DNA from 2 places in the Bacillus sp. WC2503 genome. Region 1 is predicted to be linked to the other one. Evidence: predicted binding sites of a transcription regulator. Region 1 holds the regulator's gene; the other holds the start of a gene.
The links. Region 1 encodes LexA, which represses DNA repair genes until DNA is damaged. Its sites were predicted from a motif close to CGAACATATGTTCG; they were not measured.

Region 1 (3,634 bases):
GAGTCTTTACAGTATAAAGGCGCTACACTCGATATAAATGAAGAATATGACGTTGTTATGAATAATTATCGAGCAAACGGCGGAGGGAACTTCTTCATGTTTCAAAATAAACCAGTAATAAAAGATATTCCAACAGATATGTCTGAACTTATTGCTAACTATATATTGAAGCATAAAAGAATAGAAGCAACGAGAAATAACAACTGGAAAGTTATTAAATAACAAATAAAAAAGATGGGCTTCGCCCATCTTTTAATTTAATTTTGCATTATCTTGCTTTTTTAAAGCTTTTAATTTCGCTGGTGTAACATCTGTACCTTCTTCGTTAACGACTTTAATTCCTTTAAGTTCGTTTAACATATTTTGACGAAATCCTTTTAAATATTGTTCTCGTAGCGATTGACGCTCACGTTGTTCTTCTTCAGTTAAACCTTCAGCTTTTGCTTTTTTCGCTAAGAAGTTAATGCGTTCAACGAGTTCGTGATTAAGCATCTCGAATCCCCCTTCTAATCAAAACTGATTATTATCATACAATAGTTACTCTTCTTTATCAAGCAATTGCTTTGTATACTCTACGTATCTACGATGTACAGTCGCTTTTGAAACATTATGACCAAATCCACGAAGCGTTGCCGCAATTTCTTCGAAAGTGAGTTCACTCTTGCGCAAACGTACAATTTCCTCAATTGGCACTTCTTTTTTCTCTCGCCCTACGCTTAAATGACGATTTTTCAAATTATTTTCTGGCCGATAGCCTTTTTCTACCGCGCGTTGCATACCACGTTTAATTTTCAAGTTATGAATCTTTCTTTGATATTCTTCAACAATACTAATTATATCTAATACCATCGAATCAGAATCCGACAATTGTAATTCACCATTATGCGTATGTGTATATACTTTTATTCCCTCTTTATGTAAACAATGCATTAACGCAATCTTCGCATTCCCTCTACCAAGACGTGTTTCATCTTGTATTAGAAGTGCATCAACTTGTTCATCTCGAATTGTATCTAATACTTCTAATATGCCATCACGTTCAATTGTATAGCCACTAGCCTGTTCCTCAATCACTTTTGTCACATTCATTTCATAGCGCTCAGCTAAATGCAATAATTCATCCTTTTGACGCAATAACGATGTTTCTTGTGCTTCTTTTGTTGTACTCACACGTGCATAAACAATTGCATTCATTTTGAACCCTTCTTTCTCGCTATATTTTCTCTCTAGTGTATCATAAATCTCCCTTTTGTTCGAACTTATGTTTGTAGAATGTTTTTTCGCATGTTATACTTATTAATAAGAAAAACGAAAGAAAACGAGGTGTTAGAAAACATGGAAAAGTTAACGAAACGCCAGCAAGACATTCTCGACTTTATTAAGCTAAAAGTACAAGAAAAAGGATATCCACCTTCCGTACGTGAAATCGGTCAAGCAGTCGGCCTCGCTTCTAGTTCTACAGTGCACGGACATTTATCACGACTAGAAGAAAAGGGCTATATCCGACGCGATCCAACAAAACCACGAGCAATCGAAATTTTAGGCGATGACCGAATGGATACAGAAACACAATCTGTTATTCAAGTTCCAATCGTCGGAAAAGTTACTGCCGGTTTACCGATTACAGCAGTCGAAAGTGTAGAAGAGCACTTCCCACTTCCAGCTAGTATCGTTTCTGGATCAGATCAAGTATTTATGTTACGTATTTCTGGAGATAGCATGATTGAAGCTGGTATCTTTGATGGAGATTTAGTTGTTGTCCGCCAACAACAATCTGCATACAACGGTGAAATTGTCGTTGCCTTAACAGAGGATAACGAAGCAACTGTTAAACGTTTCTATAAAGAAAAAGACCACTTCCGTCTACAGCCGGAAAACTCTTCATTAGAACCTATCATTTTAAAACAAGTGTCAGTTATTGGAAAAGTAATTGGCGTATATCGTGATTTACATTAAAAATAATAAAAGAAGATAATTCCCTTATTTATATAGGGAATTATCTTCTTTTATATATTGGTAGATTTTAATTCATTCCAAAAAACTCGAATGAATCTATCTTCTCATCTATTATTAACGTGTTTCTATAGTAACATCTCCAGCAGCCGTTTTGCCGCTAATCTTTTTACTCCCATTACCAATTGTTACGTTTTTATTTTCCTCATTAAAAATTGTCACATCTCCACCAGGAGTTTGCCCAGTTATTACTGCATCTTTTGGTTTTTCCGATAAAGTAATAGTTACATCTCCAGCAGTTGAGCTTGCCTCTACATCATACTTAGGATCATGATCCATAATATATACATCCCCACTAGTCGTTTTTGCTGTTACTTTCCCCATAACCTTTTTAAAGTTCACCTCACCAGCTTTTGTAGATCCCTCTACGTTCTTAGCTGTTACATACTTCAAATCCACTTCTCCTGCCAGCGTTCCAACATTTACGCGGTCACTTTTCACATCACTTATTTCTATTTGTCCAGCTGCTGAATTTACTTTGATCTCTTGGTAAGAACGTTCTGGTACAAATATAGTCAATGTAGACGTTTGAAATCCGAAATTGTAAAAGGAAAAATCAAACGAAACATCTTTTTTTCTTTCCCCAATAACTTTTAATGTGTCACCATCTTCAGTAATACGAATTTCTTGTTTACTTACATCTCCTGTTTGCTTTACATAAAAAGAGGCATCCGGAGATTTTTGGACGACAATATCCCCAGCACCTAACTTAACTTCTATATTTTTTAACGTTTCGTTTTTAATTACGTCTTCTTTATCGCCTTTTTCTGCAGTTTGTACTGCTTTTTCATATGTTTGTGAAATCCCTATTACTCCAATAATGATACAAGCGATAGCTACTAACAATATTTTTTTCATCATCTACTCCCCTTTTATCATTTTGAAGTTCCATATCACATAACGTACGCACAATCTTTTAAACCACTTCGTACTATAATACGCTATCATACATAACAACAAACCTACTCCAACAAATGTTATACTAACGAAAAGATCCAACCATATAAAAGTGCCCATAAATACTTTTACGATAACGAAAAATGGTGTCACTACACTAGCAATCCCACCGACCCAAAAAGAAAATATAAAACCGATAATTGCAACTAAAGGGCCTAACACGATAATAAAATTAAATAAACTAAGTCCAATCGCCGCCATGACAGCTCTTGTAACATTTGAAGTCGATGGATCTTTTTTCATTTCATCGAAACGATACATCGCAAGTAATTCTTTTGCAATTACTTTAGGAGAACCAAGTCCTTTTATTATTTCTAATTCAGTTTTCCCTTCTTCTATCCCAAACTGAAAGTGCTCTTCATAATCAAATAAAATATCTTTCCTCTCTTCTTCCGGTAACTTTCTAAGCTGATTCGATAATTCTCTAAGGAATTGTTCTTTATTCATCCCAATTCACCCCTTCAATAATTTCTTGTACCCCTTTCGCAAAATCACTCCACTCTGTTACTAACAAATGAAGTTGCGTCTCTCCTTGCTCTGTTAGCTGATAATATTTACGAGGCGGTCCTTCCGTGGACTCTTTTAAATACGTTTGAAAATATCCCTCTTTCGTTAAACGACGTAATAATGGATATACTGAACCTTCCGATATTAAAAATTTATT
Region 2 (3,634 bases), 740 kb from region 1:
ATGAAAAAACTTGAGAGTTATGAGCGTGCGAAATTGAAACGTGGTATTCGTATAAAATCAAAAGAAAGTTTTGTGAAGACGATTGAAAAAATGAAGCAATATGCAGTGCAAAATAAGAAAAAAAGCAGCTCATGGTGAGCTGCTTTTTCTTACTTGTTTTTAGCTAAAATTTCTTTTGCGATTTCATCAATTAGCATATCTTTTCCGATTGGATTGAATGCTTTCGTATTGAAGATTTCATTCGATACTTCATATACGTGATTGTTTTTTACTGCTTTATTGTCTTTCCAAACAGCACTATTTTTATAGTCTTCGTACACTTTATCAGCCTCGCCGCCGAAGCTTACAATAAACATTTGATCAGGTTGGAATGCAACAAGCCCTTCTAATGATACTTGCGCCATCGTTTGTTTTAAATCTGTACCTTTTGTTGCTGGAAGTTTTAAGTCGTTAAAGATGATGTCACCGTATCCGAAGCTACCGTATACACGGAAGTTTTGTGGTGTAACTGCGACAAACATAAAGTTTTCATCTTTTGTTTTTTCTTTAATTTTTTTAGATAAAGAGTCTGCTTTTTTATCGTAGTCGGCAATCCATTTGTCAGCTTTCTTTTCTTCATCAAATAGTTTACCTACTTCTTTAAACTTACCGCGCCAGTCTTCTAAGTTTGTTTCTAGAACAACAGTCGGTGCAACCTTTTCTAATTGATCATAAATTTTTAATTGACGATTATTTAAAATAATTAAGTCCGGTTTTAAAGCTGTAACAGCTTCTAAATCAACTTTAGGTGCCCAGTACCAGCCAACTGCTTTTACGCCATCTAGCTTGTCTGTTAAGTGATTTTGGATTTTATCTTTATATGTATTTGCTGTACCAACAGGTTTGTGTCCAAGAAGTAATAACTCTTCTGTTGATCCAGATAAGTCAACAATTCTCTTTGGATTTACTGGAATTGTAGCTTCCCCTTTAGCGTGTTTCACAACTTTTGTTTTCGGTTGTTCTTTTGCTTTTGACGCTTCTTTTTGAGAAGAACAGCCAACGATAGAAAGAACGACTAGCATAATAGTTAATAAAATAAATAACTTACGTTTCATCCTGATGTAACCCCTTTAATTAGTATTGATAATCATTATCGACTCCTGTATATTAAGGTGCTTTATCTTTTCTGTCAATGGAAAATAACAGAAGTTTTAAACGGAGAACATTTGTTGGGGTAGTCTCGCTTTTCTATCATTAAATATGTTAAAATGGAATACATGATTTAAGAGGGAGAGATCGTATTTTGTTTGAATATGTTACAGGTTACGTGGAGTATGTAGGACCGGAATATGTCGTAATTGACCATAATGGAATTGGGTACCAAATTTTCACACCAAATCCGTATGTATTTCAAAGAAGTAAGCAAGAAATCCGTGTCTATACATATCATTATGTGAGAGAAGATATTATGGCACTTTACGGGTTTAAAACACGTGAAGAGCGTTTATTATTTACAAAATTGTTAGGTGTGTCTGGCATTGGGCCAAAAGGCGCTCTTGCGATTTTAGCTTCTGGTCAAACAGGACAGGTCGTTCAAGCGATTGAACATGAAGATGAGAAGTTTTTAGTGAAATTCCCGGGCGTCGGAAAGAAAACAGCGCGCCAAATGATTTTAGATTTAAAAGGAAAACTAGCAGATGTTGTACCAGATGCATTTGTTGATTTGTTCTCAGATGTTGAAAGTTTTGATGAGAAGAAAGGTTCCTCAGTTGAACTTGATGAAGCACTGGAAGCACTGCGTGCACTTGGTTATGCAGAACGGGAAGTTTCTCGTGTTGTACCAGAGTTATTAAAAGAATCATTAACGACGGATCAATATATTAAAAAGGCACTTAGTCTTTTACTAAATGGTAAGAGGTGAGTATAATGGACGAACGTCTCCTTTCAGGGGAATCTGGATACGAAGATGCGGATTTAGAGTATTCATTACGGCCACAGACGCTCCGTCAGTATATTGGCCAAGATAAAGCGAAACATAATTTAGAAGTGTTTATTGAAGCGGCGAAAATGCGTGAAGAAACGTTAGATCACGTACTTTTATATGGACCACCTGGACTTGGTAAAACGACGCTTGCGAATATTATTGCCAATGAAATGGGTGTTAACATTCGAACGACGTCAGGTCCCGCAATTGAAAGACCAGGAGATTTAGCAGCGGTATTAACAGCACTTCAGCCTGGAGATGTATTGTTTATTGATGAAATTCATCGTTTGCATAGATCAATTGAAGAAGTACTATATCCTGCGATGGAAGATTTTTGCCTTGATATCGTAATTGGAAAAGGACCGTCAGCACGGTCTGTACGTTTAGATTTACCTCCATTTACATTAGTTGGAGCGACAACACGTGCCGGAGCATTATCAGCGCCGCTCCGTGACCGTTTCGGTGTACTTTCAAGATTAGAGTATTATACAGTGGATCAGCTTTCTGCGATTGTTGAACGTACAGCGGAAGTATTCGAAGTGGAAATTGATTCGTTAGCCGCACTAGAAATTGCAAGACGTGCCCGTGGTACACCTCGTATTGCGAATCGTTTATTACGACGTGTACGTGACTTCGCACAAGTTCGCAGCGACGGAACAATTGCAATGGAAATTACACAAATGGCATTAGAACTACTGCAGGTAGATAAATTAGGACTCGATCATATTGATCATAAATTATTGCTCGGTATAATTGAGAAATTCCGTGGTGGCCCAGTTGGATTAGAGACAGTTTCGGCAACGATTGGAGAAGAATCTCATACAATTGAAGATGTGTATGAGCCGTATTTATTACAAATTGGCTTTTTACAACGAACGCCAAGAGGCCGAATCGTAACGCCACTTGCGTATGAACATTTCGGAATGGAGATGCCAAAAGTATGACGGAGATACCGAAATTGCTTATAACAGCAGGTATCTTACTCATTGTTGTTGGCTTAGCTTGGAAGTTCATTGGAAGGCTTCCAGGCGATATTTTTGTGAAAAAAGGTAACGTTACCTTTTATTTTCCTATCATTACATGTATTGTGTTAAGTATTGCATTATCTTTTATTATGTATATAATAAATCGATTCAAATAAGAAATAGGTGGATACAGTTATGGATATTAATCTGTTTGATTTTCATTTACCAGAAGAACTTATTGCACAAGTCCCGTTAGAGGATCGTGAAACATCAAGATTAATGGTGTTAGACCGTGAAACTGGTGATATTGAGCATAAACATTTTACGGACATTCTTTCTTACTTACATGAGGGGGATTGCTTAGTTTTAAATGAAACGAAAGTTATGCCTGCTCGCTTGCACGGTGTGAAAGAAGATACAGGCGCGCACATTGAAGTGCTTCTTTTGAAACAAGAGGAAGGCGATAAGTGGGAAACGCTTGTTAAGCCAGCGAAACGTGTAAAAGAAGGAACTGTAATTTCTTTTGGTGAAGGGAAATTAAAAGCAACTTGCACAGGGACTGCAGATCAAGGTGGGCGTCAGCTTGAATTTTCATATGACGGCATCTTCTATGAAATTTTAGATGAACTTGGGGAAATGCCACTTCCTCCATATATTAAAGAGACACTGGAAGATCGCGATCGCTATCAAACAGTATATGCGAAAG

Region 2: a site for LexA is predicted at 1,199-1,212, ahead of ruvA (Holliday junction DNA helicase RuvA). Genes of this name have one in related genera too.

What each region holds. Positions count from the first base shown of each region.
Region 1 is NZ_JBQYMD010000001.1:2,905,795-2,909,428, forward strand. It holds gene ACUN26_RS14805 (bifunctional metallophosphatase/5'-nucleotidase) at 1-222, shown strand, start outside; gene ACUN26_RS14810 (DUF896 domain-containing protein) at 253-492, opposite strand; gene ACUN26_RS14815 (YneB family resolvase-like protein) at 538-1,194, opposite strand; gene lexA (transcriptional repressor LexA) at 1,336-1,956, shown strand; gene ACUN26_RS14825 (DUF4097 family beta strand repeat-containing protein) at 2,071-2,874, opposite strand; gene ACUN26_RS14830 (DUF1700 domain-containing protein) at 2,875-3,417, opposite strand; gene ACUN26_RS14835 (PadR family transcriptional regulator) at 3,410-3,634, opposite strand, start outside.
Region 2 is NZ_JBQYMD010000001.1:3,649,767-3,653,400, reverse strand. It holds gene ACUN26_RS18745 (BofC C-terminal domain-containing protein) at 1-138, shown strand, start outside; gene ACUN26_RS18740 (iron-hydroxamate ABC transporter substrate-binding protein) at 150-1,094, opposite strand; gene ruvA (Holliday junction DNA helicase RuvA) at 1,283-1,900, shown strand; gene ruvB (Holliday junction branch migration DNA helicase RuvB) at 1,906-2,907, shown strand; gene ACUN26_RS18725 (DUF2905 domain-containing protein) at 2,904-3,104, shown strand; gene queA (tRNA preQ1(34) S-adenosylmethionine ribosyltransferase-isomerase QueA) at 3,124-3,634, shown strand, end outside.